Azospirillum brasilense: one gene and its partner. The protein of the gene in region 2 interacts with the protein of the main gene of each other region in a pairwise test. Links are inferred from orthologs where the notes say so. Each region holds a gene or a part of one and is shown on either strand. Other genes may lie near its edges.

What was found.
Region 1: the proteins of lon (region 2) and rplI interact in binary tests that used the Escherichia coli proteins (3 or more experiments, as listed by UniProt). The link is inferred for Azospirillum brasilense from one-to-one orthologs.

What each region holds. Positions count from the first base shown.
Region 1 is NZ_CP032345.1:181,532-196,837, forward strand. Bases 1,173-4,126 are described here. They hold rplI (50S ribosomal protein L9), read left to right. Parts: upstream 1,173-2,343; coding sequence 2,344-2,910; downstream 2,911-4,126. Other genes in these bases: rpsR (30S ribosomal protein S18), read left to right, coding at 1,173-1,354; D3869_RS00925 (DUF2232 domain-containing protein), read left to right, coding at 1,388-2,344; D3869_RS00935 (SAM-dependent methyltransferase), read left to right, coding at 3,158-4,126. Outside these bases: fabD (ACP S-malonyltransferase), read right to left, coding at 1-250; rpsF (30S ribosomal protein S6), read left to right, coding at 644-1,081; more of rpsR, read left to right, coding at 1,082-1,172; more of D3869_RS00935, read left to right, coding at 4,127-4,411; D3869_RS00940 (replicative DNA helicase), read left to right, coding at 4,594-6,126; alr (alanine racemase), read left to right, coding at 6,104-7,243; D3869_RS00950 (MlaE family ABC transporter permease), read left to right, coding at 7,243-8,019; D3869_RS00955 (ABC transporter ATP-binding protein), read left to right, coding at 8,042-8,833; D3869_RS00960 (hypothetical protein), read left to right, coding at 8,937-9,155; D3869_RS00965 (NUDIX hydrolase), read right to left, coding at 9,159-9,749; map (type I methionyl aminopeptidase), read right to left, coding at 9,746-10,573; DNA repair protein RadA, read left to right, coding at 10,733-12,133; D3869_RS00980 (CvpA family protein), read left to right, coding at 12,190-12,876; purF (amidophosphoribosyltransferase), read left to right, coding at 12,977-14,425; D3869_RS00990 (SDR family NAD(P)-dependent oxidoreductase), read left to right, coding at 14,516-15,226; ribosome biogenesis GTPase Der, read right to left, coding at 15,276-15,306.
Region 2 is NZ_CP032345.1:2,723,469-2,735,518, reverse strand. What follows is about bases 8,940-11,985. They hold lon (endopeptidase La), read right to left. Parts: upstream 11,647-11,985; coding sequence 9,232-11,646; downstream 8,940-9,231. Other genes in these bases: clpX (ATP-dependent Clp protease ATP-binding subunit ClpX), read right to left, coding at 11,932-11,985; D3869_RS12995 (HU family DNA-binding protein), read right to left, coding at 8,940-9,067. Also shown: NADH-quinone oxidoreductase subunit NuoI, read right to left, coding at 1-152; NADH-quinone oxidoreductase subunit NuoH, read right to left, coding at 247-1,257; NADH-quinone oxidoreductase subunit NuoG, read right to left, coding at 1,250-3,322; NADH-quinone oxidoreductase subunit NuoF, read right to left, coding at 3,338-4,630; NADH-quinone oxidoreductase subunit NuoE, read right to left, coding at 4,641-5,258; D3869_RS13025 (NADH-quinone oxidoreductase subunit D), read right to left, coding at 5,255-6,403; D3869_RS13020 (NADH-quinone oxidoreductase subunit C), read right to left, coding at 6,472-7,101; D3869_RS13015 (NuoB/complex I 20 kDa subunit family protein), read right to left, coding at 7,126-7,668; D3869_RS13010 (NADH-quinone oxidoreductase subunit A), read right to left, coding at 7,659-8,027; more of D3869_RS12995, read right to left, coding at 8,795-8,939; more of clpX, read right to left, coding at 11,986-12,050.

The DNA of each region.
Region 1 (15,306 bases), 2.5 Mb from region 2 along the record:
AATCGAGCCCGCCCTGGTCCTTCAGCACCCGCATAACCGCGACGCTGACGGCCATCAGGGCCGGCTGGGCGTTCTCGGTCAGCGTCAGGTCGGCCTCGGGGCCTTCGAACATCAGGCGGGACAGGCGCTGGTTCAGCGCGTCGTCGACCTCTTCAAAGGTGAGCCGCGCGACCTCGAACGCCTCGGCCAGCTCACGGCCCATGCCGACGGCTTGGCTGCCCTGGCCCGGAAAGACGAACGCCCTGGTCATGCTGTCTGGGAACCCTAGTAAAAAGGCGTGCCACCCGCGGCACCGCCGTTGAATTCGGCGACAGTCATACCCGGCCTTTCGGGCAAGTCAAGCGATGCTCAACGTTGATGGGCTGGAATTGGTGCCTTTCTGTTGCTTTTCCGGCATTTTTTCATTGCTGCGATGCAAAGGCGAACGGAGAAAAGGGCTATTCCAAGGCACGCCGAAGGCCCCGATGCCGGAATCGTCGGCCGGCTCGTGTTTCCGCTTGTCGGGATAGGGCTTTTGTGCATACTGCGCCGCTTCATAACTCCTTGCCGGTGGCCCGCGTGCCGTCGGCTAGGCCCGGGCGGCTGATCCTGTCCATAGGGGATGGGGCGCAGCGCCGGACCATGAACAGCCATGGGGAGTACAATGGCTCTTTACGAGTGCGTGCTGATCGCGCGCCAGGACATCTCGGCCGCCCAGGCCGAGCAGCTCGGCGAGCAGTTCGCCCAGATCATTCGCGACAACGGCGGCCAGGTCGCCAAGACCGAATACTGGGGTCTGAAGACGCTCACCTACAAGATCAAGAAGAACCGCAAGGGTCACTACACCCTGTTCAACCTTGACGCCCCCGCCGCCGCCGTCCTCGAGATGGAGCGCAACATGGGCATCAACGAGGACGTGCTGCGCTTCATGACCGTCCGCGTCGATGCGCTGGACGCCAACCCGTCGGTGATGATGCAGAGCCGCGGCGAGCGTGGTGACCGCGGCGATCGCGGCGACCGCGGCCCGCGCCGCTTCGAGGATCGTGGCCCGCGCCCGCCGCGCCGCCAGGAGCCCACCGTTGCCGAAGGGGAGAACGCCTAAATGTCCGACAAGCAGACCTCGGGCGCTCCGGCCCGCACCGGTGGCGGTCCCCGCCGTCCGTTCTTCCGCCGCCGCAAGACCTGCCCGTTCTCGGGCGCGAACGCCCCGGCGATCGACTACAAGGACGTCAAGCTCCTGTCCCGCTTCATCTCCGAGCGTGGCAAGATCGTGCCGAGCCGCATCACCGCGGTTTCCGCGAAGAAGCAGCGCGAACTCGCCCGCGCCATCAAGCGCGCCCGTTTCCTGGCCCTGCTTCCCTACGTGGTGAAGTAAGGATCAAAACGGACAACAGGCAAAGGTAATCCCATGGCCTCGCCCCTGGCCGCCCCTCTGGCGGCTGCCATCGGTGTCGGCGTGGTCAGCGCTTTCTTCTATCTCGCCGTCCTGTTCGGCGGGTTCGGGGCGCTGATCCTGGGCTATCTGGCGCCGCTGCCGCTGTTCCTCGCGGGACTGTGGCTCGGCTCCACCGCCTCCCTACTCGCCGGTGCGGCGGGGACGGTGGCGGTCCTGGCGGTGTCGTCCAGCGTCCTGGTGTCTCTCGCCTATCTGGTGACCGCGGCTGTCCCGGTCATCCTGGTGGTGCGGCAGGCGCTGCTGGCGCGGGCGGCTCCCGACGGGGGTGTGGAATGGTATCCTCCGGGCCGGCTCCTGATGGCGCTGACCGGAATGGGACTGGCGGGCCTTCTGGGCGCCGCGGTTCTGACGCTCGATCAGCCCGGCGGGCTGGAGGGCGCGGTGCGGGAAACGCTGGGCCGCATGGCGGACCAGATGTTCTCCGCGCAGGGCCATCAGGCCCCGGACCCGCAGGACATCTGGATGGCCGAGGTGTTGCCGGGCTTCGCGGTGATCTCATGGCTCGTCATGACGATCGTCAACGGAGCCCTGGCGCAGGGCGTGCTGATGCGGTTCGGCCGCAACAAGCGCCCCGCCATGCGGCTGGACGACCTGGAACTGCCCCGGTGGCTCGCCACCGCGTTCCTGCTGGCCATGGTGACGGCCTCGCTGGCGTCGGACCCGGTCGGGTTCCTCGCGGTCAACGCCGCGCTGATCCTGGCCTTGCCATTCGCCTTTGCCGGGCTTTCGGTGGTGCATGTGTTCGCCCGAAGCCGGTCGGCCAAGCTGCCGATCCTCATCGGGTTCTACATGTTCCTGTTTCTTTTCGGTTGGCCGATCGTGCTGATGGTCGGTCTTGGCATGATCGAGCAATGGATTGGGCTGCGTCGCCGTCTCCGGCCCGCCGGCCCCGATCAGGAGGACGAGTGATGGAAGTTATTCTGCTGGAGCGGGTCGAGAAGCTCGGCCAGATGGGCCAGGTCGTGAAGGTGCGTCCCGGCTTCGCCCGCAACTATCTGCTGCCGCAGAAGAAGGCCATGCGCGCCACCAAGGCGAACATGGCGTTCTTCGAGAAGCAGAAGGCCCACCTGGAGGCCGTCAACCTGGAGCGCCGCAAGGACGCCGAGCAGGTTGCCGCCAAGATGAACGACGTGACGGTCGTCGTGATCCGTCAGGCCGGCGAGACCGGCGTGCTGTACGGTTCGGTGACGCCGCGCGACGTCGCGGACGCCCTTGACGCCGCCGGCTACAAGGTCGACCGCAAGCAGGTGTCGATCGAGACCCCGATCAAGACGCTGGGCCTGTTCAAGCTGCGCGTCGTCCTGCACCCCGAGGTGAGCGTCTCCGTCACGGTGAACGTCGCCCGCTCGCAGGAAGAGGCCGAGCTGCAGCTGTCCCGTGGTGGCATGGTCACCGCGGCCGACCTGCGCGACGACGAGGACGAGATCGAGGAGGCCCCCGAGGCCGCCGAGGCCGAGGTTTCCGAGGAGGGCTGACCGCCCGCTCAACGAGACCAGTCCGCTCGTCCGGAAGCCGCCCGCCCCCGAAAGGGGCGAGGCGGCTTTTCCGCTTTTGGCGCCCCCAGTCATCCGCCCTCCCCCATCCGGATGCGCCGGACGCCCCGCCCCCTGCCTCGTCCGGCGGGTTGCCTCTCCCCGCTCCGAACTCCGACTCTCGTTCCTGGTGATTCGCTCGCGGCGAACGTCCAGACCGAGTCGTGTTCGACGGATGGGGAGATGCGCGATGCTGCTTGCCGGCCTGCTCAGCCCGGCCCTGACCGCCGGCGCCCTGGACATCGTCGGCGCCGATGGGCGGAGGCACCGGGTGGGGGTCGGCATCCCGTCCCTCACCCTGCGTCTGCACGACAAGGCGCTGCACCGCGACCTCGTGATGAATCCGCGGCTGCGATTCGGGGAGGCCTACATGGACGGCCGCCTGACCATTGAAGGCGGCTCCGTCTATGATTTCCTGGCGCTGCTGAGCGCGGGGACGGACAATGTCCAGGGCGTTCTGGGCAACCTGAGGGAAGCCCTCTCCCCCGCGCTGCGGCTCATCCAGCAGAGCAATCCCTTGCGGCGGTCGCGGCGCAACGTGGCCCATCACTACGACCTGTCACGGTCCTTCTTCGAGCTGTTCCTCGACCGCGACCTGCAATATTCCTGCGCCTACTTCCCCACCCCGGACACCGGGCTGGACGAGGCCCAGGACGCCAAGAAGCGGCACATCGCGGCGAAGCTGCTGCTTCAGCCGGGCATGCGCGTCCTGGACATCGGCTGCGGCTGGGGCGGCATGGCGCTCTATCTCGCCCGCATGACCGGCGCCCAGGTCACCGGAATCACCCTGTCCCGCGAACAGCTCGCGGTGGCGCGGGAGCGGGCGGCCCATGCCGGGCTGGCCGGTCAGGTCCGCTTCGAACTGCGCGACTACCGGCAAATGGAAGGGCGCTTCGACCGCATCGTCTCGGTCGGCATGTTCGAGCATGTCGGCGCGCCCCATTACCCGGCCTTCTTCGCCAAACTGCGCGACCTGCTGGCCGAGGACGGGGTGGCGTTGCTTCACTCCATCGGCCGGTCGGACGGGCCGGGTTCCACCAACCCTTGGTTCCGCAAGTACATCTTTCCCGGCGGCTATTCGCCCGCCCTGTCGGAGGTGATCCCGGCGGTGGAGAAGGCCGGGCTGTGGAACACCGACATCGAGATCCTGCGCCTCCATTACGCCGAGACGCTGCGCCACTGGCGGGAGCGCTTCGCGGCCCGGCGGGAGGAGGCCCGCGCAATGTACGACGAGCGCTTCTGCAGGATGTGGGAATTCTATCTGGCGGGGGCCGAAATCAGCTTCCGCTACCAGGGGCACATGGTTTTCCAGATGCAGCTGGCGCGCTCGCTGGGCGCCGTTCCGCTCGTCCGCGACTACATGCAGCGCACCGAAACGGCCTTGGCCGAGGCCGTGCCGCCGCCCTTGCGGACGGGGCGGAACGTCGGCGCGAACAACGTGTGACCAGAGGTGCCCGCGCCGCATCGACCCACAGCTTTGGCGAGTCATGAAGACATTGATACAATGCCCTGTTTCCGACTTACCCCCAGCTTTAACCGGCTGTGGGCAAAAGTTACTCACAGGAATGTGGGTAGATTTACCCCGATCGCACAGCTTTGCGCCCCGCCCTTTGCTAAAGTGCCGTCATGGATGACAAGACCACCCAGCTTTTCGAGCCGCGCCCCCTCGACGGCGGGCTGTCCCGTGCCGGTGCCGCGAAGCCGACGGCGGAATACCGCACGCCGCCGCACAACGAGGAGGCTGAACAGGCGCTCCTCGGCGCCATCCTGGTGAACAACAAGGCGTATGAGAAGGTCGGCGAGTTCCTGCGCGCCGAGCATTTCTACGACCCGGCGCACCAGCGCATCTTCTCGGCCATCGCCAAGATGGTGGAGCGCGGCCAGATCGCCAACCCGGTGACGCTGAAGGCCTATTTCGACAACGACGTCGAACTGGCCCCGGACGGTGGCGCCGGCTATCTGGCGCAGCTCGCCGCCAACGTGGTGACGGTGGTCAACGCCGGCGATTACGGCAAGACGATCCATGACCTGTTCCTGCGCCGGCAGCTGATCGAGGTCGGCACGGACATGGTGAACGAGGCGTATCAGCACGACCTCGACATCGACGCCATGGACCAGATCGAGACGGCGGAGAAGCAGCTCTTCGACCTCGCCTCGACCGGCGACGTGCGCGGCGGCTTCATCGCCTTCTCCGAGTCGCTGAAGGCAGCCATCGCCACCGCGGAGACGGCCTTCCGCCGGTCCAGCCACGTCACCGGCGTGACCACCGGCCTGCGCGACATGGACCGCAAGCTGGGCGGCCTGCACCCGTCGGACCTCATCATCCTGGCCGGGCGCCCCTCCATGGGCAAGACGGCGCTGGCCACCAACATCGCCTTCAACGCCGCCAAGGCGCACATGCGCACCAACGGCGGCGAGGGCGCGCCGGTCGGCTTCTTCTCGCTGGAAATGTCGGCGGAACAGCTCGCCACCCGTATCCTGGCCGGCGAGGCCGAGGTGTCGGGCGACAAGATCCGCCGCGGCGAGATCAAGGACAGCGACTTCCCGAAGTTCGTCGCGGCCAGCCAGGAGCTCAGCCGCGTCCCCTTCTTCGTGGACGACACGCCGGCCCTGACCATCGCCGCGGTGCGCACCCGCTGCCGCCGGCTGAAGCGCACGCACGGGCTGGGCATGGTGGTGGTCGACTATCTCCAGCTGCTGCGCGGCGGCTCGACCAAGGGCAACGAGAACCGCGTGCAGGAAATCTCGGAGATCACGCGCGGCCTGAAGGCCATCGCCAAGGAGCTGGAGGTGCCGGTGCTGGCCCTGTCCCAGCTCAGCCGCGCGGTGGAAATGCGCGAGGACAAACGGCCGCAGCTCGCCGACCTGCGCGAATCGGGCTCCATCGAGCAGGACGCCGACGTGGTGATGTTCGTTTACCGCGAACAGTACTATCTTGAGCGCGCCGAGCCGGCCCGCCGGCCGGAGGAGACGGAGGACAAGTACAACGACCGCTACGCCAACTGGCAGAAGCGCTACGCCGAGGTGCACAACACCGCGGAGGCGATCATCGCCAAACAGCGCCACGGCCCGATCGGCAGCGTCCGCATGTTCTTCGACGGACAGTTCACGAAATTCGGCGACCTCGACACGACCCATGACTTCGGCCCCACTGAGTAGTGATCCGCTGGCCCGCTCCGGCGCCGTCCTGACCATCGACCTCGGCGCCGTGGTCGCCAACTGGACGCAGCTCCGCGACCGGGTGGCCCCGGCGGAATGCGCCGCCGTGGTCAAGGCGAACGCCTATGGCCTGGGGGTGGAGCGCGTCGTTCCGGCGCTCGCCGCCGCCGGCTGCCGGACCTTCGTGGTCGCCCAGTTCGAGGAGGCGCTGGCCGTGCGCGCCGTGGCGCCGGCGGAGGCCCGCGTGCTGTCGCTGGGCGGCCTGCCCGCCGGCACCGCGCCGGACTTCACGGCCCGGCGCATCCTGCCGGTGCTGAACCATCTGGGCGACATCGCGGCGTGGCAGGCCCACGCCCGGGCGCAGGGAACGGCCCTGCCCGCCGTCGTCCACATTGACACCGGCATGAACCGACTCGGGCTCGGTCCGGACGAGCTGGACACGCTGGTCGGCGACCTCTCCCGGCTGGAGGGGGTGGACGTCCGGGTCTGGATGACCCACCTCGCCTGCGCCGACGAAGACTCGGTGATGAACAGCCAGCAGCTCGGGCGTTTCCGTTCGGCGATCGGGCGCCTGCCCGCGGCCGAGGCGAGTTTCGCCAATTCCTCCGGGATCTTCCACGGAACGGCCTTTCATTTCGACCTTGTGCGGCCCGGCTGCGCGCTCTACGGCGTCAATCCGACGCCCGCCGCGGCGAACCCGATGCGGGACACGATCCGGCTCGACGCCCGGCTGCTTCAGGTGCGCAACGTTGACAGCCCTATGACCGTTGGCTACGGTGCCACGCACCGCGTTGCGGCGAGAGGAAAAATCGCAACCATCGCAGTGGGTTATGCCGACGGATATCTGCGTTCGCTCAGCGGGCGCGGCCATGTCTTCGTCAATGGCGTGGCCGCTCCGGTGGTTGGGCGTGTTTCGATGGATCTGGTGACGGTGGATGTCAGCCACCTTCCCGACGAGGCGGTGACGCCCGGCGGGCTGGTGGAGCTGATCGGCCCGAACCGCCCGGTGGACACCGTGGCGAGCGAGGGCGGCACCATCGGTTACGAGATCCTGACCTCGCTGGGCGCGCGTTACCACAGGGTCTACCGCGACCCGCCGCCGCCTGAGGTCGCTTGATGGGTTTCCTTGCCGCCACCGGACGGGCCTTCCTGATCTTTCTGGAAGCCACCGGAAAGCTCGCCATGTTCACCGGCGCCGCCCTGTCGCACTGCGTGCGCCCGCCGTTCTACCCGCGGCAGATCCTGCGCCAGATGATCGACATCGGCTATTACTCGCTGCCGGTGGTCGGGCTGACCGCGCTGTTCACCGGCATGGTGCTGGCGCTGCAGAGCTATTCCGGCTTTTCCCGTTTCCAGGCGGAGGGCGCCATCGCCACGGTGGTCGCCCTGTCGGTGACGCGGGAACTGGGGCCGGTGCTGGGCGGCTTGATGGTCGCCGGGCGCATCGGCGCCGCCATGGCCGCCGAGATCGGCACCATGCGCGTGACCGAGCAGATCGACGCGCTGTCGACCCTGTCGACCAACCCCTTCAAGTATCTGGTGGCGCCGCGCCTGATCGCCGGGCTGGCCATGCTGCCGCTGCTGGTGCTGGTGGCGGACATCATCGGCGTGTTCGGCGGCTTCCTGGTCGGCGTCTACCGGCTGGACTTCAACCCGGCCTCCTACATCGGCCGGACCTGGGAGTTCCTGGAGCCGGTCGACGTGATCTCCGGCCTCGTCAAGGCGGCGGTGTTCGGGTTCATGGTCTCGCTGATGGGCTGCTACCACGGCTACCATTCGCGCGGCGGCGCCCAGGGTGTGGGTGCGGCGACGACCAACGCGGTGGTGTCGGCCTCCATCCTGATCCTGGTGTGGAACTACCTCATCACCGGCATCTTCTTCTCGACGAAGTGAGCGCAGAGCAATGAGCGAGTCCATGTCGCAGGTTCCCCCCGCTCATCCGCCGAAGATCGCGCTGAAGAACGTGCACAAGGCGTTCGGACCCAAGGTCGTGCTGAACGGCATCGACCTGGAGGTCGGGCGCGGCGAGTCGCTGGTGGTCATCGGCGGGTCGGGCACCGGCAAGTCGGTCATGCTGAAATGCATCCTCGGCCTGCTGTCGCCGGACAGCGGCTCCATCCGCGTCGACGGCGAGGAGACGACGAAGCTGCGCCCGCGCGAGCGCGAGAAGCTGCTGCACAAGTTCGGCATGCTGTTCCAGGGCGCCGCCCTGTTCGACAGCCTGAAGGTCTGGGAGAACGTCGCCTTCGGCCTGATCCAGGGCGAGCACATGCCGCGCGCCAAGGCCAAGGACATCGCCATCGCCAAGATGGGCGCGGTCGGCCTCGGTCCGGAGGTGGGCGAGCTGTTCCCGTCGGAGCTGTCGGGCGGCATGCAGAAGCGCGTCGGCCTCGCCCGCGCCATCGCCGACGAGCCGGAGATCATCTTCTTCGACGAGCCGACGACCGGTCTCGACCCGATCATGGCCGACGTGATCAACGAGCTGATCGTGAAGTGCGTGAAGGATCTCGGCGCCACCGCCGTGACCATCACCCACGACATGGCCTCGGCTCGCAAGATCGCCGATCGCGTGGCGATGATCTACCAGGGCCGGATCATCTGGACTGGCCACGCCAACGACATCGACCATTCCGGCAACCCCTATGTGGACCAGTTCGTCCATGGCCGGGGCGAAGGGCCGATCAAGATGCAGGTGCGGGCGCTGTAAAACGCCGCATCCCCGGTTCGTGCAAAATTAACCTGCCGCCCGGTAGGGTCGGCCACAAAGAACGCCGGCCGCCATTGGCCGGTATCCCATCGGAGAGACGAGCATGGCGGACATCACCACGAACGGACTGGCCTTCGCGAGCTTCATGCTGAGCGCCAAGATTCTGGAGACGCTCCAGGCCAAGGGGCTGCTGACCAACGAAGAAACGGTGCAGACCATCAAGAACGCCCACGAGCAGCTCCTCAAGAACGACAACCAGCTGTCGCTCGAAGCCGCCGACGCGCTCGCCCATTTCTTCGCCGGCCCGACCGACGGGAAGTGACGCTCAGGGCGCCGGACGCGCCGCCGACCGCGCGAGGCTGTCGCGCAGTTCCGGCAGCAGGACGGCGCCCAGTATGGCGATGACCGGCAGCAGGGCGTAATCGCCCTCTGCCGCCGCGGCGATCAGCTCCGCGCGGGTCAGCAATTCCAACCGCATCTCCTCCAGGTCTCCGGAGTCCGCCTCGGCCACTTTCCGGGCGTTGCGGGCGTGGAACATGTGGCAGACGCAGCCGCGCTGGTTGCCCTGCACCACGTAGGAACCGAGCGCGGTCCAGTCTTCCGCGGCGTAGCCGGTTTCCTCCAGCAACTCCCGCTTCGCCGCGGCCAGCGGTTCCTCACCGGGGTCCAGCGCCCCGGCGGGGAAGGTCTGGCTGACGCGGCGCGGGCCGTGCTTGTAGGTGCGCAGCATCAGCACGCGCCCGGCCTCGTCCTCGACGAACATCAGCACGAAATCGGTCTGCTCGACCTGATAGAAATTCTCCACCCGCCGGCCCTCCGGCGTCTCGACGGTCTCGGCGTGCACCTTCAGGAAAGGTCCGGCGTCGAGCAGGGTCCGGCGCTCCAGGACCGTCCAGGGCTTCAGGTCTCCGCTCATGCCGCGACGGCCCCGGCGACGGTTCCATAGGGCGGCTGGGTGAAGCCCGCCGGGGACAGGGTGAAGATCTCGCAGCCCGTCTCGGTGATCCCGACCTGATGCTCGAACTGGGCGGACAGGGAGCGGTCGCGGGTGACGGTGGTCCAGCCGTCCGACAGGATCTTCACGTCCGGCTTGCCGGCGTTGAGCATCGGCTCGATGGTGAAGACCATGCCCGGAACCAGCAGAACCCCGGTGCCGCGCTTGCCGAAATGGTCGACATGGGGCGCGTCGTGGAACACCCGCCCGATGCCGTGCCCGCCGAAGTCGCGCACCACGCCGTAGCGGTGGGATTCGGCCAGGGTCTGGATGGCGTGGCCGATGTCGCCCAGATGGTTGCCCGGCTTGGCCTGCGCAATGCCGGCCATCATCGCCTTGTAGGTGATGTCGACCAGCTTGCGCGCCTTCACCCCGATCTTGTCGCCGACGAAGAACATGCGGCTGGTGTCGCCGTACCAGCCGTCCAGGATCACCGTCACATCAACGTTCACGATGTCGCCGTCGACCAGCGTCTTGTCGTCGGACGGAATGCCGTGATTCACCACATGGTTCGGCGAGATGCAGCTCGCCGCCGGATAGCCGTGATAGCCGAGGGTCGCGGGGATGGCGCCGTTGTCCCGCATGAAGGTTTCGATCAGCCGGTTCAGATGGCCCGTGCTGACCCCCGGCACCACCTGGGGCGTGATGTGGTCGAGCGTCGCCGCGGCCAGCCGCCCGGCCTTGCGGATCGCCTCGAACTCCTCCGGGCCGTGCAGCGGGATCTTCCGCGCGTCCTTGTCCGCCACCGTGTCACCTCACATCCGTTGTTCATCATGAATTCCGGGACAGAACCTATCACCGGAACGGCCGAGAAAAGCCCCAGCTTTTTATCACCTCTGCCATAGGATTTAGAACGTCAGCTTGCTATATGTGGGGCGCTGCCGCTCCAACCAATCGCTAGACCTTTGGCAAAGCCAACCACCCGCTATGTCTGTCAGGCTTGCGGCGCGTCCTTCCCGAAATGGGCGGGCCGCTGCGACGCCTGCGGCGAATGGAACACCCTCGTCGAGGAAGCCGCCCCGGAAGCCGCCCCCAAGGGATTGGGCGTGGCGCGCGGGCGCCGGCTGGACTTCGTGGGACTGGCCGGGTCCAGCGAGGCGCCGCCGCGCCGCATGACCCGCATCGAGGAATTCGACCGCGTCTGCGGCGGCGGCCTCGTCCCCGGATCGGCGATCCTGATCGGCGGCGATCCCGGCATCGGCAAATCGACCCTTCTCCTCCAGGCCATGGCCCGGCTGTCGCAGGAACACCGCTGCGCCTACGTCTCCGGCGAAGAGGCGGTGGATCAGGTGCGGCTGCGCGCCGTCCGCCTGGGCTGTGCCGCCGCGCCGGTCCAGCTCGCCTCGGCGACCAGCGTGCGCGACATCGTCGCCTCGCTCGACGGCACCGACGGGCCGGAGGTGGTCGTGATCGACTCGATCCAGACCATGTATGTGGACAATCTGGACAGCGCCCCCGGCACTGTCGCCCAGGTCCGGGCGAGCGCGCAGGAGCTGATCCGCGTCGCCAAGCGGCGCGGCTGCGTCCTGCTGCTGGTCGGCCACGTCACCAAGGAAGGCACCATCGCCGGCCCCCGCGTGCTGGAGCACATGGTGGACACGGTGCTCTATTTTGAAGGCGAGCGCGGCCACCAGTTCCGCATCCTGCGCGCGGTGAAGAACCGCTTCGGCGCGACGGACGAGATCGGCGTGTTCGAGATGACCGACGGCGGGCTGGGCGAGGTCGCCAACCCCTCCGCCCTGTTCCTGGCGGAACGGCGCGGCGACGTGTCGGGCGCCGCGGTCTTCGCCGGCATGGAGGGCACCCGCCCGGTGCTGGTCGAGGTCCAGGCGCTGGTCGCCCCCTCCCCGCTCGGCACGCCGCGGCGGGCGGTGGTTGGCTGGGACTCGGCGCGGCTCGCCATGGTCCTGGCGGTGCTGGAGGCGCGCTGCGGCGTGCAGATCGGCGCAAACGACGTTTATCTGAACGTGGCCGGCGGGCTGCGCATCACCGAGCCGGCGGCGGACCTCGCGGTCGCCGCGGCGCTCGTCTCCTCCCTGACCGGGGAGCCGGTGCCCGCCGACGCCGTGGTCTTTGGCGAGATCGGCCTGTCGGGCGAGGTGCGCGCCGTGGGCCAAAGCGACGCCCGGCTGAAGGAAGCCGCGAAGCTGGGGTTTTCAACAGCGATCTTTCCGGCTAGACGGAACGGCAAGAAACCGGGGCGCGGCGACACCGGCCTGAAATCGGTCGAGCTGCAGCAGCTCAGCGAACTGCTGCCGCTGTTCCAGGCCGGATCGGGGTCCCGCCCGCCGCGCGGCCGGGATTGAAGCGTCTGATTTGACACGAGCATCTGAAGCGAAAGCGCACGAGGCGTAGCGGCGTTATGGACACCTTCCCGATCAACCCGGCGGATCTGGCCGTCATCGTGGTGCTTCTGCTGTCGGCCCTGCTGGCCTTCACCCGCGGCATGGTCGCCGAGGTGCTGTCGGTCGCCGCCTGGGTCGGTGCGGCGCTGATCACGCTGAACGCCCTGCCCCACGTCCTGCCCATCGCGCAGACCTACATCCACGTCGAGATGGCCGCCTACGCCGCGTCGGCGGTGGCGCTGTTCGTCGTCAGCCTTGTGGTTTTGACAATCCTGGGCCGCGTCGTGTCGCGCGGGGTGCAGAATTCCGGCCTTTCGGCGCTCGACCGCTCGCTGGGCTTCGTCTTCGGCCTCCTGAAGGGTGCAATCCTCGCCTCGGTGGCCTATCTCTTCTTCGCTTGGCTGGTGCCGAACCCGGCGGAGCATCCGGCCTGGCTGCAGAGCGCCAAGACCCGGCCGATGCTGGTGTCCGGCGCCTCCATGATCTACGAGGTGATGCCGGAGTCGCTGCGCAAGGACGGGCTGGGCCAGATGGACATGGCGCGGGAACGCGCGCGGCAGGCGGTGGAGGCCAAGGAGGCGCTGGACCGCCTGTCCACGCCGGTTCCCGGAGCGCCGAAGACCGGTGGTGCGTCGCAATCCGATACCGGTTATAAGGACCGGGACCGCGGCGACCTTGAGCGACTGATCCAGAACGCACGCTGAACGCCGCATGGTGCAGAGTGCCTGTGAGTAACGCCCCGCTGGCAAAGAGGCCGCCGGGGCAATGCCCTTTGGTGATGCTGTGTATGACGAGGATCTTCCGATGCTGACGACGCATCCGTTCGACGACGACAAGCTGCGCGAGGAGTGCGGCGTGTTCGGCATCCACAGCCATCCGCAGGCGGGGGCCATCACCGCGCTCGGCCTGCACGCGCTGCAGCATCGCGGCCAGGAAGCCTGCGGCATCGTCAGCCACGACGGCGACCGCTTCCATCTGGAGCACACGCTGGGCCTCGTCGGCGATCACTTCTCGTCGGAAGCGATCATCGGCAAGCTGAAGGGCCCGCAGGCCATCGGCCACGTCCGCTACGCCACCACCGGCGACACGACGATCCGCAACGTCCAGCCGCTCTACGCCGACTTCGAATTCGGCGGCTTCGCGCTGGCCCACAACGGCAACCTGACCAACGCTCACACGCTGCGCCGCCAGCTTGTCCGCCGCGGCTGCCTGTTCCAGTCCACCACCGACACCGAGACCATCGTCCATCTGATGGCCATCGCCCGCGGCGGTTCGCCGGTCGACCGGCTGATCGAGGCGGTGCGGCAGGTCGAAGGCGCCTTCTCCCTGGTGGCGCTGACCCCGAACGAGGTGATCGGCGTGCGTGACCCGCTGGGCGTCCGCCCGCTGGTTCTGGGCAAGCTGGGCGACACCTACATCGTGACCAGCGAGACCTGCGCCCTGGACATTGTCGGCGCCGACTATGTGCGCGACGTCGAGCCGGGCGAGATGGTTGTGCTGAACGACCAGGGCGTGCAGAGCCTGCGCCCCTTCCAGCCGCAGGGCCGCCGCTTCTGCATCTTCGAATACATCTACTTCGCACGGCCCGACAGCGTGATGGAGGGCTCCTCCGTCTACAACGCCCGCCAGCGGATCGGCGCCGAGCTGGCCCGCGAATCGGGGATCGAGGCCGACGTCGTGGTGCCGGTTCCGGACAGCGGCGTGCCGGCGGCCCTCGGCTACGCCACGCAGAGCGGCGTGCCCTTCGAGCTGGGCATCATCCGCAACCACTATGTCGGCCGCACCTTCATTGAGCCGACCGACCAGATCCGTCATCTGGGCGTGAAGCTGAAGCACAACGCCAACCGCGCCATGATCGAGGGCAAGCGGGTGGTGCTGGTGGACGACAGCATCGTGCGCGGCACGACCTCCAAGAAGATCGTCGAAATGGTGCGCGCCGCCGGGGCGAAGGAGGTGCACATGCGCATCTCCAGCCCGCCGACCTCGCACCCCTGCTTCTACGGCATCGACACGCCGGAGCAGAGCAAGCTGCTCGCCCACCGCATGTCGGTGGAGGAGATGCGCGACTTCATCCAGGCCGACAGCCTCGCCTTCATCTCCCTGGACGGCCTCTACCGGGCCATGGGCGCCGAGCGCCGCGACCCGCAGAAGCTGACCTTCTGTGACGCCTGTTTCACCGGCGACTACCCCATCGCGCTGACCGACGCGCTGGACCACCCGCCGGTCGAGGCGAACGTCCGCATCCGCGCCTGACCGCCTGACCACCGCCGCGACGGGCCGGCCGCAACCCAGCGGACCGGCCCGTTTGCCAATCCCGCTACCGAACATCGTCGAGTCGCCGCCATGTCCCGTCTTTCCGGCCGCACCGCCCTCATCACCGGCGCCTCGCGCGGCATCGGCGCCGCCGTCGCCAAGCGCTTCGCCGCCGAAGGCGCCCACGTCATCCTCGCTGCCCGCACCGTCGGCGGGCTGGAGGAGACCGACGACGCGATCGTCAAGGCCACCGGCCGGAACGCCACGCTGGTCCCGCTGGACCTGCGTCAGTTCGACAAGATCGACCAGCTCGGCTACTCGATCTTCGAGCGCTTCGGGAAGCTCGACATCCTGGTCAGCAACGCCGGCGTTCTGGAAGCGCTGGGGCCGGTCGCCCATTACGATCCGAAGCTGTGGCAGCGCGTGATGGACGTGAACGTCACGGCCAACTTCCGCCTGATCCGCTCCTTCGACCGCCTGCTGCGCGCGTCCGATGCGGGGCGCGCCATCTTCGTGACCTCGGGCGCCGCGAACGCGCCCTACCCCTACTGGAGCCCGTACGGAGCCAGCAAGGCGGCGCTGGAGATGATGGTGAAGACCTACGCGATGGAAATCGCCGCGTCGAACCTGCGCGTCAATCTGGTCGATCCCGGCATCGTGGCGACCAAGCTGCGCATGCAGGCCTTCCCCGGCGAGGACCAGACCAAGCTGGCCCAACCGGGCGACGTGACCGAAGCCTTCGTGGCTCTGGCCGAGGCGTCCTGCACCCGCCACGGCGAAGTGGTGTCGGCGCAAGGCTAAAAAGACAGGAGGGGGTGGTGGCACCGGGCCTCCACCTCCTCCTGTCGGATCAATCGTCCGCGTAGGGATTCTTCTGCTTG
Region 2 (12,050 bases):
TGCTCGCCGCGGAAGCGGGGGCTGATGGGGCCCTTTTCGAACGGGTAGTTCAGGGTCACCTTGGGCTTGAACATGTAGCGCAGGGTGAGCCCGAGGCCGCCCAACAGTTCGGTCAGGAACAGGCTGCGCGCCGCACGATCGAGGAACGCCATGGCCTCTTCGTCTCCTTCCTAGCGGGCGCCCCGTTCCGGGTGACGCCCGCGCTTTCTCTTTGAAACTCGATCCGATGGTCCGTTCAGGCGCCGGTCACTTCGGCAGCCAGCCGAACGTCACCAGCACGCCGGCCGTCAGCACGACCCACAGCAGCGAGAACGGCAGGAACACCTTCCACCCCAGACGCATCAGCTGGTCGTAGCGGTAGCGCGGCATGGTCGCGCGGACCCACACGTAGACGAACAGGCAGAAGGCGATCTTCAGGGCGAACCAGATCGGGCCGGGGATCCAGGTGAAGGGCGCGAACGGCAGCGGCGGCAGCCAGCCTCCCAGGAACAGGATGCTGGTCATCGCGCTCATCAGGATCATGTTGGCGTATTCGCCAAGGAAGAAGAGCGCGAAGGGGGCCGAGCTGTATTCCACCATGAAGCCGGCCACCAGCTCCGACTCGCCTTCCGGCAGGTCGAAGGGCGACCGGTTGGTTTCCGCCAGCGCCGAGATGAAGAAGATGACGAACATCGGCAGCAGCGGGATGGCGAACCAGATCGTCTCCTGCGCCTCGACGATCTTCGTCAGGTTCAGCGAGCCGACGCAGAGCAGCACGGAGATGATCACGAGGCCCATCGAGACCTCGTAGGACACCATCTGCGCCGCCGAGCGCAGCGCGCCGAGGAAGGCGTAGCGCGAGTTCGACGCCCAGCCGGCCATCACGATGCCGTACACGCCCAGCGACGAGATCGCGAACAGGTACAGGATGCCGACGTTGATGTCGGCCAGCACCATGCCGTAGTCGAAGGGAATGACCGCCCAGGCGACCAGCGCCAGGAAGAAGGTCAGCATCGGCGCCAGATAGAAGACGAAGCGGTTCGCCCCGACCGGCAGGATCTGCTCCTTCGCGAACAGCTTCAGGCCGTCCGCGAAAGGTTGCAGAAGCCCGAACGGGCCGACGATGTTCGGACCCTGGCGGAGCTGCATGGCGCCCATGATCTTACGCTCGGCGTAGGTCATGAAGGCCACGGCCACCAGGAGCGGCACGACGATCGCCAGGATCTTGAGGACGATGATGATCAGCGGCAGCAGGAAGCCGCTCCAGAACTCAGCCATGGGTACCGGTCCTCTCCTGAGCGCTCTCGGCGGGCTTCACGAACGTCTCGGCGCAACGAGCCATGGTCACCGAGGCGCGGCTGATCGGGTCGGTCATGTAGTAGTTCGCGACCGACGAGAAGAAGGGGGAGTCATCGACCAGCCCTTCCACGCCGAACGGCGCCCAGGGGGCCGGCGTGACCGTGCCGACCGCCGCGAAGACCGGGTTGACCTCGGCCAGACGGCGACGGATCTGCGTCAGGCTGTCGTAGGGCAGCTTGTGGCCGAGCTGTTCCGACAGGGCGCGCAGGATCTTCCAGTCCTCCCGCGCCTCGCCGGGCGGGAAGGTGGCGAGACGCGCCTGCTGCGGACGGCCCTCGGTGTTGACGTAGAGGGCGTTCTTCTCGGTGTAGGCGGCGCCCGGCAGGATGACGTCGGCGCGATGGGCGCCCTTGTCCCCGTGATGGCCCTGGTAGACCACGAAGGCGTTGCCGAGGGCGGCGGTGTCGATCTCGTCGGCGCCCAGCAGGTACACCACGTCGATCTCGCCCTTCCCTGCCCCCTCGACGATGCCGGCGGTGCCGCGACCGCCCTCGCCCGGCAGGAAGCCGATGTCGAGGCCGCCGACGCGGGACGCCGCCGTGTGCAGCACGTTGAAGCCGTTCCAGCCGTCCTGAACCACGTTGAAGGTCTCGGCCAGCTTGCGCACCGCGGCCTGGACGGCAGCGCCGTCCTTGCGGCGGAAGGCGCCGGCGCCGAGGATGATCATCGGGTTCTTGGCGCCGCGCAGCACGTCGGCGAAGGCGTGCGTGCCGTCGACGAGCTGCTGCAGGGCGCCGGCTCCCGTGCCGAGATGGCTGTACGGATAGGTCAGCTCGCGGGCCTCGCCGATCACCGCGACCTTCAGGCCACCCATCAGGTAGCGCTTGCGGATGCGGGCGTTGACGATGGTGGCTTCCCAACGCGGGTTGGTGCCGACCAGCAGGATGACGTCGGCCCGTTCGATCCCGGCGATGCCGCTGTTGAACAGGTAGCCCGCGCGCGACGACGTGTCGAACAGGGCGCCGTCCTGGCGGCAGTCGATGTTGGCCGAGCCGAGGCCGGCCATCAGCTCCTTGAGCGCCAGCATGGACTCGGTGTCGGCCAGATCGCCCGCGATGGCGGCGATGCGGTTGCCCGGAACGCCCTTGACCTTGGCGGCGATGGCCTGGAAGGCCTCGGCCCAGGTCGCCGGCTGGAGCTTGCCGTCCTTGCGGACGTAGGGGCGGTCGAGACGCTGGCGCTTCAGCCCGTCATAGGCGAAGCGGGTCTTGTCGGCGATCCACTCCTCGTTGACGTCCTCGTTGACGCGCGGCAGGACGCGCATCACCTCGGGGCCGCGGGTGTCGACGCGGATGTTCGAACCGACCGCGTCCAGCACGTCGACCGTCTCGGTCTTGCGCAGCTCCCACGGACGGGCCGTGAAGGCGTAGGGCTTGGACAGCAGAGCGCCCACCGGACAGACGTCGGCGAGGTTGCCCGACAGCTCCGACCCGATGGCCTTCTCGACGAAGGTGGTGATCTCCATATGCTCGCCGCGGTTCACCGCGCCGAGGTCGGGAACGCCGGCGATCTCGTTCACGAAGCGGATGCAGCGCGTGCAGTGGATGCAGCGCGTCATCTCGGTCCGGATCAGCGGCCCCATGTACTTGTCCTGGACGGCGCGCTTGTTCTCGCCGTAGCGGCCACGGTCGAAACCGTAGGCCATCGCCTGGTCCTGGAGATCACACTCGCCGCCCTGGTCGCAGATCGGACAGTCCAGCGGGTGGTTGATCAGCAGGAATTCCATGACGCCCTTGCGGGCCTTGTGCACGAGCTCGGTGTTGGTCTTGACGACCATCCCGTCGCCGCAGGGCATGGCGCAGGCGGCCACCGGCTTCGGTGCGCGCTCCATCTCCACGAGGCACATGCGGCAGTTCGCCGGCACGCTCAGACGCTCGTGGTAGCAGAAGCGCGGGATCTCGATGCCCAGCTGTTCGCAGGCCTGCAGGATCGAGGTGCCCGGCTCGACTTCGATCTCGATCCCGTCGATGGTGAGTTTCGGCATTGGAAACCGGGCTCCTTACTCGGCCGCCAAGGACTTGGCGGCGTTGCGGTAGTCGAGGATGCGGCGCTCGACCTCCGGCCGGAAATGCCGGAACAGGCCCTGGATCGGCCAGGCCGCGGCATCGCCGAGCGCGCAGATGGTGTGCCCCTCGATCTGCTTGGTGACCTCCAGCAGCATGTCGATTTCCTCGACGCGCGCGTTGCCGGTCACCATGCGCTGCATGATGCGGTTCATCCAGCCGGTGCCCTCGCGGCACGGCGTGCACTGGCCGCAGCTCTCATGGGCGTAGAACTGGGACAGGCGGGCGATGGCCTTCACCACGTCGGTGGACTTGTCCATCACGATCACCGCCGCGGTGCCCAGGCCCGATCGCACGTCGCGCAGGCTGTCGAAGTCCATCAGGACCGTGTCGCAGATCGACTTCGGCAGCAGCGGCACCGACGAGCCGCCGGGGATGATCGCCAGCAGGTTGTCCCACCCGCCGCGCACGCCGCCGGCGTGCTTCTCGATCAGCTCCTTCAGCGGGATGCCCATCTCCTCTTCCACGTTGCACGGCTTGTTGACGTGCCCGGAGATGCAGAAGAGCTTGGTGCCGGTGTTCTTCGGACGGCCGAGACCGGCGAACCACGCCGCGCCGCGGCGCAGGATGGTCGGAACCACCGCGATGGATTCGACGTTGTTCACCGTGGTCGGGCAGGAATAGAGACCGGCCTGGGCGGGGAACGGCGGCTTGTTGCGCGGCTGGCCCTTCTTGCCCTCGATGGACTCGATGAGCGCCGTCTCCTCGCCGCAGATGTACGCACCCGCGCCGCGGTGGATGTAGATGTCGTAGTCGTAGCCGGTGCCGCAGGCGTTCTTGCCGATCAGCCCCGCCTCGTACGCCTCGTCGATGGCGCGCTGGACGTTGGAGCCCTCGTTGTAGAACTCGCCGCGGATGTAGATGTAGCAGGCCGACGCGCCGATGGCGAAACCGGCGAGCAGGCAGCCTTCGATCAGCTTGTGCGGATCGTGGCGCAGGATGTCGCGGTCCTTGCAGGTGCCCGGCTCGCCCTCGTCGGCGTTGATGACGAGGTAGACCGGCTTGTCCGTGACGTTCTTCGGCATGAAGGACCACTTCATGCCGGTGGAGAAGCCGGCGCCACCGCGCCCGCGCAGGCCGGATTCCTTGACCTGCTCGATGATCCATTCCTTGCCCTGGGCGATCAGGGCCTTGGTGTTGTCCCAGTCACCACGCTTCCGGGCGGCGTCCAGGCCGAAGCTCTGGTAGCCGTACAGGTTGGTGAAAATGCGGTCCTCGTCGCGAAGCATCGCATCCCCCTCAATCGGCCGTGGTGGTGAAGGCCTTCAGAGTCGTCGGGCCGCCCACCGGTTCGGAGGACTGCCGGCCGATCTGCGAGCCGTGCTTGGGGATCTCGCCGCCCTTGAGGGCGTCGATGATCTTTTCCATGTGTTCCGGGCTGACGTCTTCATAGTAGTCGTCGCCGATCTGGACCACCGGCGCGTTGACGCAGGCGCCCGAACACTCGACCTCGCGCAGCGTGAACTGGCCGTCCGCGGTGGTCTCGCCAACGCCGATGCCCAGCTTGCGCTCGCAGGTGTGGACGATGTCGTCGGACCCGCGCAGCCAGCACGGCGTGGTCGTGCAGACCTGGATGACGTGCTTCCCGACCGGGGTCTTGTTGTACATCGTGTAGAAGGTCGCGACCTCGTACACGCGGATGCGCGGCATGCCGAGCAGGTCGGCGATAGCGTCCATGGCGACGCGCGGCAGCCAGCCGTCGCTCTGGCGCTGGGCCAGATCGAGCAGCGGCATGCAGGCGCTGGCCTGCTTGCCCGCCGGGTACTTCGCGATGATGGCCTTCGCCCGTTCCAGATTTTCCGGAGTGAAGGCGAAGGAGGCCGGCTCCTTGGCCGGGTCGTGAGCCGGGGCGCTCATCGGTCAATTTCTCCGAACACGATGTCCATGGACGCGATGTTGGCCACCGCGTCGGCCAGCATGTGGCCCTTCGACATGAAGTCGAGGCCCTGCAGGTGGGCGAAGCCCGGCGCGCGGATCTTGCAGCGGTACGGCTTGTTCGTGCCGTCCGACACCAGATACACGCCGAACTCGCCCTTCGGCGCCTCGATGGCGGTGTAGGTTTCGCCCGCCGGGACGTGGAAGCCCTCGGTGAAGAGCTTGAAGTGATGGATCAGCGCTTCCATCGACCGCTTCATCTCGCCGCGCGGCGGCGGGGAGACCTTGCGCTCCTCCGCGCGCACCGGGCCGTCGGGAAGCTCCTTCAGGCACTGACGGATCATGCGGTTGGACTGGCGCATCTCCTCCATGCGGACGAGGTAGCGCGCCCAGCAGTCGCCGGTCAGGCCGACCGGCACGTCGAAGTCCATGCGGTCGTAGACTTCGTAGGGCTGCGACTTGCGCAGGTCCCAGGCGACGCCCGAACCGCGCAGCATCGGGCCGGTGAAGCCCCAGTTGAAGGCCTCTTCCTTGGTGACGACGCCGATGTCGACGGTCCGCTGCTTGAAAATGCGATTGTTCGTCAGCAGATTGTCAATGTCGTCAACAAACTTCGGGAAGCGCTCCGTGAACTCCCAGATGTCGTCGGTCAGGCCAGCGGGCAGATCCCAGGCGACGCCGCCGGGACGGAAGTAGTTCGCATGCAGGCGCGCGCCGCACACCCGCTCGTAGAACTCCATGAGGATCTCGCGTTCCTCGAAGCCCCACAGCGCCGGGGTGATCGCGCCGACGTCGAGCGCGCCGGTGGTGATCGACAGGATGTGGTTCAGGATGCGCGTGATCTCGGAGAAGAGAACGCGGATGTACTGGGCGCGCAGCGGCGCCTTGATCTGCAGCAGGTTCTCGATGCCGAGCACATAGGCGTGCTCCATGCACATCGGGCTGACGTAGTCCAGGCGATCAAAATACGGAACGGCCTGCAGGTAGGTCTTGTACTCGATCAGCTTCTCGGTGCCGCGGTGCAGCAGGCCGATGTGCGGGTCGCAGCGCTCGACGACTTCGCCGTTCAGCTCCATCACCAGACGCAACACGCCGTGGGCCGCAGGGTGCTGCGGCCCGAAGTTCATGGTGTAGGGCTTGATCTGGGTCTTGCCGCCGGACTGGCCGGCGGCGGGGTGTGCGGACGTGGCGATGGTCACGGCTTGCTCCCGGTGTCAGGGGCCTGGGCCTTCTCGTCGCCGGGCAGCATCACGTTCGTCATGCCTTCCCAGGGCGACAGGAAGTCGAAGCTGCGGAAATCCTGCGTCAGGCGGACGGGTTCGTAGACGACTCGCTTCTGGTCCTCGTCGTAGCGGCACTCGACATAGCCCGTCATCGGGAAGTCTTTGCGCAACGGGTGACCTTCGAAACCGTAGTCGGTCAGGATGCGGCGCAGGTCCGGATGGTCGGCGAAGAAGATCCCGAACATGTCCCAGGTTTCACGCTCGAACCAGCTGGCCGCGCTGTAGACCGGCACGGCGGAGGCCACGGGCGTATCCTCGTCGGTCGTCACCTTCACGCGGAGGCGCCGATTGTGCTTGTAGCTCAAAAGGATGTAGACGACTTCGAAGCGTTCCTCCCGCTCCGGCCAATCCACAGCGGTGACGTCCAGCAGCTGCTCGAACGAGCAGGTCGGATCGTCGCGCAGGAAGGTGAGCGACTTGATGAGCGAGGGCCGACGAACGGTCACCATCAGCTCGCCAAGCTTCAGCTCGACCTTCAGGACGTCATCGCCGAGCGTCGCGGCGATATGGTCCCCAAGTTCCTTCAACGCCTGTTCGGACATGGCCAGGACCTGCCTTTTTCTTATTCAGCGAGCGATGCGGTTGCCGCGCCGGATCTTCTTCTGGAGTTGCAGAATGCCGTAGACCAGCGCTTCCGCGGTCGGAGGACAGCCCGGCACGTAAATATCGACCGGAACGATCCGGTCGCAGCCGCGCACCACCGAGTAGGAATAGTGATAGTACCCGCCGCCGTTGGCGCAGGAGCCCATCGAGATCACCCAGCGCGGTTCCGGCATCTGGTCATAGACCTTGCGCAGCGCGGGGGCCATCTTGTTGGTCAGCGTGCCGGCCACGATCATGCAGTCGGACTGGCGCGGGCTGGGGCGCGGAATGACGCCGAAACGGTCCAGGTCATACCGGCTCATGTAGGCGTGGATCATCTCCACCGCGCAGCAGGCCAGACCGAAGGTCATCGGCCACAGGGAACCGGTGCGGGCCCAGGCGAGCACGTCCTCGTACTTCGCCGTGATGAAACCCTTTTCCTGGATCTCCTCGGTGACCGCGCGGAGATAGGCGTCCTGTTCCGGTCCGGGCGGAATCGGCGCCAGCTTGGCAGCCTCTACTCCCATTCCAGAGCTCCTTTCTTCCACTCATAGATGAAGCCGATGGTCAGGATCCCAAGGAACACGATCATCGACCAGAAACCGAAGAGACCGATGTCCCCGAGCGCCACGGCCCACGGGAACAGGAAGGCGACCTCGAGGTCGAAGATGATGAACAGGATGGAGACCAGGTAAAACCGCACGTCGAACTTCGTGCGGGCGTCCTCGAACGGCTCGAAGCCGCACTCGTAGGGGGAGAGCTTTTCCGAATCCGGATTCTTCGGGCTGATGACGTAAGACGCGCCAACCATCACCACGGCCAGCGCGATACCGATCAGCAGGAACACCAGGATCGGAAGGTACTCAATGATCAGCGGGTTGGTCACCGCGGTCCTCCCATAAGCCCACGCCACGATCGCCGGTACGGCCCGTAATCGGCCGACGCGCGGTGTCGTGGCTGGAATGCCTTGGATTAGCCCATCAGACGGGGCGGAATATATGACGAGAGCGTGATCAAGGAAAGCGCTTTGAATCGCTTTCAGCCAACGAATCCACTCTGCGGAAATGAGCGGATGTCCTTGGTATTACCAAACTTTTTAAATGACCCTTCTCTCTATCCGGCTTATCGGATATGCGGGTCGAGCTATTCGGATATGGGGATCGCGAACCTGCCGGTAAAGCCGTGAAGGCTTCGTTTTCATTGCAAAAAAGAGAATGGGAGGTGGAGAGAATGGCGCGAGTGACGGGACTTGAACCCGCGGCCTCCGGCGTGACAGGCCGGCGCTCTAACCAACTGAGCTACACCCGCGCAACGCGGCGATTTGAAATGCGCAAAACAGGCGTCCGTGTCATAGGATCGCAGCGCAGTTTCCAGGGCCCTGCCCCGTCGCCGATGGGCGGTTTCTAGCCGCCCGACGCCTGACCTGTCAATCACGAATTTGAAAGGGAGGTGCCGGAAGAGTCGGGCGCGATGGTGGGCGATGAGGGTTTCGAACCCCCGACCCTCTCGGTGTAAACGAGATGCTCTAACCGCTGAGCTAATCGCCCGCGCCGCGTCGTTGACCGGGATGGCGTTCCAGACAACGCAAAGCCGGCCAGCCTGAGCCGACCGGCGCGCACTATGCCCGGAATGCCTTATCCGTTCAAGACGTCATCACTTAAGCCCGTCCTTCAAGGTCTTGCCCGGCTTGAACTTCGGCTGTTTCGACGCGGGAATGGCGATCTTCTCGCCGGTGCGCGGGTTGCGGCCCTCGCTGGCGGCGCGTTCGGAGACCGCGAAGGTGCCGAAGCCGACCAGACGAACCTCCTCGCCGTTCTTCAGCGAGTCGGCGATGCCGTCGAACACAGCGTCGACCGCCTTGGTCGCATCGGTTTTGGACAACCCCACGGCGTCGGCGACGTGCGCCACCAGATCGTTCTTGTTCACTTACTTCCCCCCTTCTCAGTCAGGCAAAGAAAATGGAAGAAAAGCCGCCCAATAACATCACGCATTCAAACGATAAACACGACATCGCCCGCCCGTCAATTGCAGACGGGCGGGCGATGCGAGGCGGGGCAGCGCTTTAACGTCGCTTTAAACGCCGGGCGCGATCAGTGGCGCAGCACCTCGCCGCCGCCGTCGGGCTGCGGCTTGGCGACCGCCGGTTCGACCGCTTCCGGCTCCTTCCATTCGATGGGCTCAAGCTCGCGGACCAGGGCGTGCTTCAGGACATCGTCGACCGTGCTGACCGGGATGATCTCCAGGCCGCGCTTCACGTTGTCCGGAATGTCGGCGAGATCCTTCTCGTTGTCCTTGGGGATCAGCACATGCTTGAGGCCACCGCGCAGGGCGGCCAGCAGCTTCTCCTTCAGACCGCCGATCGGCAGCACCCGGCCGCGCAGGGTGATCTCGCCGGTCATCGCCACGTCCTTGCGGACGGCGATGCCGGTGAGGACCGACACGATCGACGTGATCATCGCCACACCCGCCGACGGGCCGTCCTTCGGGGTGGCGCCCTCGGGCACGTGGACGTGGATGTCCCGCTTCTCGAAGAGTGTCGGCTTGATGCCGAAGGCGGTGGCCCGCGACTTGACGTAGCTTTCGGCCGCCTGGACCGACTCCTTCATGACGTCGCCCAGCTTGCCGGTGGTGGTCACCCGCCCCTTGCCGGGGAGGCTGACCGCCTCGATCGACAGCAGTTCGCCGCCGACTTCCGTCCAGGCCAGCCCGGTGGTGACGCCCACCAGATCCTCCAGTTCCGCCTCGCCAAAGTGGAAGCGGCGGACGCCGGCGTACTTGTCGAGGTTCCGGCGGGTGACCGAGACCTTGGCGCCGGCGGAGCCCTTCATCAGGATCTCCTTCACGGCCTTGCGGCAGAGGTTGGCGATCTCGCGCTCCAAGCTGCGGACGCCGGCCTCCCGCGTGTAGTAGCGGATCAGGTCGCGCAGCGCGTCGTCGGAGATGGCGAACTCGCCCTTCTTCAGACCGTTGGCCTCCACCTGCTTCTCGATGAGGTGGCGCTTGGAGATCTCGACCTTCTCATCCTCGGTGTAGCCGGCGACGCGGATGATCTCCATGCGGTCCAGCAGCGGCTGCGGCATGCGCATCGTGTTGGCCGTACAGACGAACATCACGTCCGACAGGTCGTAGTCGACCTCCAGGTAATGGTCGTTGAAGGTGCCGTTCTGCTCGGGGTCGAGGACCTCCAGCAGGGCGGACGACGGGTCGCCGCGCCAGTCGGCGCCGAGCTTGTCGATCTCGTCCAGCAGGAAGAGCGGGTTGGACGACTTCGCCTTCTTCATGCCCTGGATGACCTTGCCGGGCATCGAGCCGATGTAGGTGCGCCGGTGGCCGCGGACCTCGGCCTCGTCCCGCACGCCGCCCAGCGACATGCGCACGAAGTTGCGCCCCGTGGACTTGGCGATCGACTTGCCGAGCGAGGTCTTGCCGACGCCGGGCGGCCCAACGAGGCAGAGGATCGGCCCCTTCACCTTGTTCATGCGGTTCTGGACCGCGAGATACTCGAGGATGCGTTCCTTGACCTTCTCCAGGCCGTAATGGTCGGCGTCGAGGATCTTCTGCGCGAGCTTCAGGTCTTTCTTCACCTTGGTGCGCTTCTTCCACGGAATGGACAGCATCCAGTCCAGGTAGTTGCGCACCACCGTCGCTTCGGCCGACATCGGGCTCATCGAGCGCAGCTTCTTCAGCTCGGCCAGGGCCTTGTCGCGGGCTTCCTTGGAGAAGCGGGTCTTGTTGATCTTCTCTTCCAGCTCGGCCGACTCGTCGCGGCCGTCCTCGGTCTCGCCGAGTTCCTTCTGGATCGCCTTGAGCTGTTCGTTGAGGTAGTACTCGCGCTGGGTCTTCTCCATCTGCCGCTTGACGCGGTTGCGGATGCGCTTCTCCACCTGCAGGACGCCGATCTCGCCTTCCATGAAGGCGTAGACCCGCTCCAGCCGCTCCGACACCGTGGCGCATTCCAGGAGCTGCTGCTTCTCCGGAATCTTCAGCGCGAGGTGGGAGGCGACGGTGTCCGCCAGCTTGCCCGGCTCCTCGATCTGGTTGATCGAGACCAGAACCTCCGGCGGGATCTTCTTGTTGAGCTTGATGTACTGCTCGAACTGCGAGACGACGGCCCGGCCCAGCGCCTCAAGCTCCTGGCTTTCCCCGACCTTCTCCTCGACGAGGTCGGCGTGGGCCTGGAAGAAATCCTCGTTCTCGGCGAACTTGGTGATGGACGCGCGCTGGCCGCCCTCCACGAGCACCTTCACCGTTCCGTCGGGCAGCTTCAGCAGCTGCAACACGGTCCCAACGGTGCCGACGCTGTAGATATCGGCCGGCGTCGGATCGTCCTGCGCGGCGTTCTTCTGGGTGACGAGAAGGATCTGCTTGTCGTCCTTCATCACGTCTTCCAGGGCGCGCACGGATTTCTCGCGGCCGACGAAAAGAGGCACGATCATGTGGGGGAAAACCACGATGTCGCGGAGCGGCAGGACCGGATAGAGGGCACCACGAGGGATTTCGAACATTGATTGGGCCTCTTTCATTGGGACGCCGTCAGCCCGGGATGGGCCTGGGAGGACCCCCGCCTCGGGGGATGAGCACAGGGATCGGAAACCGGCACTTTTTCTAACGTGGCACAGCCATAGCCCCCCTTCAAGGGCCAGAACCCCAATTCCGTATGGCGGTGCGGCATGCCGGTCCGGCCGTTCCGCCGCCCGGCTGAGACCCTCGATGTCTCCAAAAGCCGAAAACGACGAAGGGCGCCCGAAGGCGCCCTTCCCCGTATCCGGTACTGATCGGCCGTGACGAACTCAGGCACCCGGTGCCTGCTGCTCCCCGCGGCGTTCGGCGTGGACGTAGAGCGGCTTGGCGCGCCCCTCGACCACCTCCTTGTTGACCAGAATGCTCTCCACCCCAGACAGGCCGGGCA